2 regions of the Demequina pilifera genome follow, and region 1 is predicted to be linked to the other one. Evidence: riboswitches for the same ligand, from Rfam matches in the RefSeq annotation. Region 1 holds a riboswitch; the other holds the start of a gene.

Region 1 (2,194 bases):
GGCTGCTGGCAGCTGGGCGCCGACTGGTCTCACGTCGCAGACGACACGGCGCAGGACATCCTGCGCGCGGCGGCCGATGCGGGCGTCACCTTCTTCGACACCGCGGACGTCTACGGCGACGGCCGCTCGGAGCGCGCACTGCGCGACTTCGTCGCGGACCGCGGCGCGGAGGGCATCACCATCGCCACGAAGATGGGCCGCCGCGCTGACCCGCACGAGGCGTCGCAGTACACCCTCGACAATTTCCGCCGCTGGACCGACCGCTCGCGCGAGAACCTCGGCGTCGACACGCTCGAGCTGGTTCAGCTGCACTGCCCACCGTCGGAGGTGTTCGCGAACCCGCAGACCTACGACGACCTCCGCACCCTCAAGCAGGAGAGGCGCATCGAGCACTACGGCGTATCGGTCGAGACCTGTGACGAGGCGCTCGACGCCCTGCGGGATCCGGACATCGCGACCGTGCAGATCATCCTCAACGTGTTCCGTCGCAAGCCGCTCGAGCACGTGCTCGGCGTCGCACGCGAGAACGGGGTGGGCATCATCGCGCGCGTCCCGCTGGCCTCGGGACTGCTGACCGGCAAGTACGACGAGCACACCACGTTCGGCGAGAAGGACCACCGCAACTTCAACCGCGACGGCGCGGCGTTCGACGTGGGCGAGACCTTCGCGGGCGTGCCGTACGAGGTGGGAGTGGAGGCCGCCCGTGAGGTCGCCAAGCTCACTCCCGAGGGCTGGACCACGGCCCAGTTCGCGCTCGCGTGGATCGGCGCCGTGGGCGCCTCTACGATCATCCCCGGCGCCTCGCGGCCCGAGCAGGCGCGGTCGAACGCCGCGGCGGCGGACATGCCCGAGTTCGACGAGGAGACCCTCGCCGCACTCGCCCACCTCTACAACGAGCGCATCCGGGAGCACGTGCACGCGAAGTGGTGAGATTCCTCCGTGTGCGCGGGTGCCGGTACCCTGGTCGGTGTCCCGCGCGCCTGTAGCTCAGGGGATAGAGCACCGCTCTCCTAAAGCGGGTGTCGGCAGTTCGAATCTGCCCAGGCGCACCAGGTGTTGGTTCCGTTCACAGAACCATGAGGCGTCGCCGAGCAGTGAGGGTGTCGCATCTCACATCGGAGCCCGTTGAGACGCGGCGAACCGGGCGTATAGTGCGAAGAGCAACGAAAAAGGCAAACCCGTCGCGAGGCGGGGACGCAAAGCCACGGGACCCACGGGGTCAGCCGGGCCACCGAACAAGGGAACCACTGTGAACGCCACGTCCGAGAGCCGCACTGCCGCCGCCTCGACTCCTCAGTCTCGAGGCCGTGCCCGCACCACCATTGCCGGCACCGGCGTGCTCGGCCAGGTCGTGACGCGATGACCGGCGAGCATCCCGAGATCACCCATGACAAGTTCCGCATCTGGCTTCGGCCAGACGGCCTGGTGGAGATCGAGTGGGCTCCGCACGTCCCCTCGGGCCTCGAGGACGCGGTTGCGACGATCGAGGCGATGACCGAGCTCACCGGCGGCAAAGCCGCCCCGCTGCTGGTGGACACGACGCACGCGGGTCCCCAGGACCGCGCGGCGCGGATGGAGTACGTCCGCAGGCAAGGGATCGTGTCCGCTGTCGCGTTGATCGTGGGCAATCCTCTGAGTCGAATGATGGCGACGTTCTTCATCAACGTGAGCAAGCCGGAGGTGCCGGTCCGTCTGTTCGAAGACAGGGCCGAGGCCGAAGCCTGGCTCAGGGAGCACGTGGTGTGATGACCCGCGCGGTGCCGCCGGACGGGGACGGCGCGTCCGAGAGGGAGCGCCGCCTCGAGGAGGTGGTGGAGGTCATCCAAGAGCTGGCGGCACTGAACTTCGACGCCCGCGCCTCCGTCGGTCGCACGGGCGACCTCGTCGACGCGGTCGCGGCGGGCGTGAACTCGCTGGGGGAGGAGCTCGAGGCGTCGTACGAAGAGCTGGAGCGCCGCGTGGCGGACCGCACGGCGGAGCTCGCGCGCGCCAGTCGAGAACTCGGTCGCCGAGCGATGCAGGACGACCTGACGGGGCTGTCGAACCGCGCGGCCCTGTGGGATCGGTTGGACCATCGGCTCAGCGTCGCGGACAGGCGCACGAGCGGTTTCGCGGTGCTGTTCCTGGACCTCGACGATTTCAAGACGGTGAACGACAGCCACGGGCATGCCGCCGGCGACCAGGTGCTGGTCGA
Region 2 (2,194 bases), 110 kb from region 1:
CCGGGCCGTCCGAGAGACTGACCTGCGCGGTCAGGTCGAGGGCCCTCTCACCGGAGTTCGTCACGGTGGCCTCGACGGAAGGCGAGCCATCGTCAGTGCGCGATGCCGTCAGCCCACCGATGGTGAAGTCCGATACAGGAGCGGTTCCCTCGCCGACCGAAAGGTAGATGCGTATCCCCACGCGAGTGACCGCGGTGACGCCGCCACTCTCGGGCGCATCGGTGACCTCGGCCCAGATGACGCCGTAGTGCTCGCCCACTGTCGCATCGGCGGGCACGTCGATCTCCACGTCGACCTCGGCCTGTTCCCCAGACGCCAGCTCAGGCGCCGAGGGAGAGACCGCAATCCAGCTGGAAAGTTCATTCTGCGTGGCCTCGGGCTCGCCCACAAAGTTGCCGTCGGCAATCTGAGCGGCTGCGGGGTAGACCGTCACAATCGTGGACTCGCCCGTGCTGTTGGACACCTCGACACGACGCTCGATGACCGTGCCCGGAGCGACGTGGTCGATGATGTAGACGTTCGCCCTCGGGTTCTCTGCCGTGGCCACCGGGGCATCCACGAGGCGGATTCCGACGCCTCCGGACGGCTCGTCCTGCGACTCGGCGGCAACGCCCCACGCACCGGCGGCCGGGACAAGAGCCCCGGCCGCCAGTGCGAGCGCGATCAATGCTTGACGCAAAGCGGTCCTCTGCCTCAGAGCACGGAGGTCGTGACGGTACCGCTGTAGGTTCCGTGAGTGCTGCTCGCAGGCAGCACGACGGTGAGGGTCGGGTTCCAAGTGGCCGTGTTGTTGCCCTTGACCCCCGTGGCCGTGACGACGTCGCCGGCGGTCGCGGTGATGACCATGGGCTCGAGGGTTCCAGCAGCCGTGACCTCTCCGGTCTTGCTCACGGTGCCGGTCGCATACTTCACTTCGGTGGACTCCGTGGCCATAGCAGGGTCGACGTCATTGTTGGAGAACACGGTCGTGGCTGCGGCGGCGGCCCAGCCAGTGACGCCTCCGCGGTCATCCGTGACGACGACGTTGCCCAGGGCACCGCTCACTTCCGTGGCGCCGGACTGTCCCACCGTCAGGGTTGCGCTCCCTTCCGCGGCGACAGAGAGCGTGCCTCCCTCGAGCGAGAAAGTTGTCGTGGTGTCCCCGGCAGATGCGGAAACAGCAGTGGCTCCGACAAGTGCGGCGGTGGCGATGCCAACACCAATGGTGCGAGTGATTTTTTGCATGGTAATGCTCCCTCTGTGGTAGCCCGGCCGACCGCGTGGGTCCCGTCTGCTTTGCGTCCCCGCCTCGCGACGGGTTTGCCTTTTTCACTACCCCGATCGGTTGACCGGGTGGGTAGGCCGTGCTGGCCATGCGAGCGACTGTAGGTGACTTCGGACGCGAAGCAGACACGAGCACGTGCATTCTTAGATCTCGCCCGCTTAGTGGCTTTTGCCGCCTCGTCGGTTGCGGCTCCGTGTCGACCACCGACGTCATGGTCCACATACCTCGTTGGTCCTGGTCAAGTAGTGGATGGCTCACGGTGGCGCAGTCGCGGCGCGAGGACCACGTGGAGGCTGGCCCACCGCGGTTTTGCGCAGAAGGTTCGGAGTGTCGCTTTCGTCACTGCGATAGATGCGGCGCCGGAATCCGGGCCATCCCTCGCACCCACTCCCAGCTTCGCACCGCGATATCGGCGGAGCGTCGGATCTGGCGCGCTCGGGAATCCCGGAGGACCGTGAGTGCCGGACAGCGCGACGAAACCTGCCACAGGCGACAATGAGTGCCGGACGGGGAGGTTGGGGGCGGCGGCGGACCTTGTGAGGGGCCGAGTGCGCTGTGCCATACTCCCCAGCAAGGGAGACACCATGACCGCGACACCGCTCACCACCGGGCCCGATGCCGCGCGCCGCTCACGGCGCCTGCGCACCACGGCGACCCTGGCCGGCGTGGTCCTTGCCGCATCGGCCCTCACCGCCTGCGCGACCGCAGCCCAGGAACCCGCGAGCACACCCACCTCCCAGTCCTCGACCACGGCGTCCCCGACCACGGCGTCCTCGACCACGGCGTCCCCGACCACGGCGTCCTCGCCCACGGCCCAGGCCCCGTTCGACGCCGCGGAGACCTTCCTCTGCCAACACCTGACCCTGGATGGCGAGGTGCTCGCCGAGGCCACTCCCGTGGCGGACCTCACCGGTGACGCGGCGGCCATGC

Evidence for each region. A riboswitch is a leader RNA that binds a small molecule or an ion and turns the genes downstream of it on or off. The one in region 1 is predicted to bind cyclic di-GMP.
Region 2: another riboswitch for cyclic di-GMP. It lies ahead of ACNI14_RS02495 (hypothetical protein); the one in region 1 lies ahead of ACNI14_RS01980 (DUF7793 family protein).

Annotation. Positions count from the first base shown of each region.
Region 1 covers NZ_JBMDTW010000001.1:450,092-452,285, reverse strand. Annotated here, with positions in the region: gene ACNI14_RS01990 (aldo/keto reductase) at 1-930, shown strand, start outside; tRNA gene ACNI14_RS01985 (tRNA-Arg) at 977-1,052, shown strand; cyclic di-GMP riboswitch class I at 1,162-1,236, shown strand; gene ACNI14_RS01980 (DUF7793 family protein) at 1,360-1,746, shown strand; gene ACNI14_RS01975 (diguanylate cyclase domain-containing protein) at 1,746-2,194, shown strand, end outside.
Region 2 covers NZ_JBMDTW010000001.1:564,688-566,881, forward strand. Annotated here, with positions in the region: gene ACNI14_RS02490 (hypothetical protein) at 1-667, opposite strand, end outside; gene ACNI14_RS02495 (hypothetical protein) at 694-1,224, opposite strand; cyclic di-GMP riboswitch class I at 1,239-1,314, opposite strand; gene ACNI14_RS02500 (hypothetical protein) at 1,849-2,194, shown strand, end outside.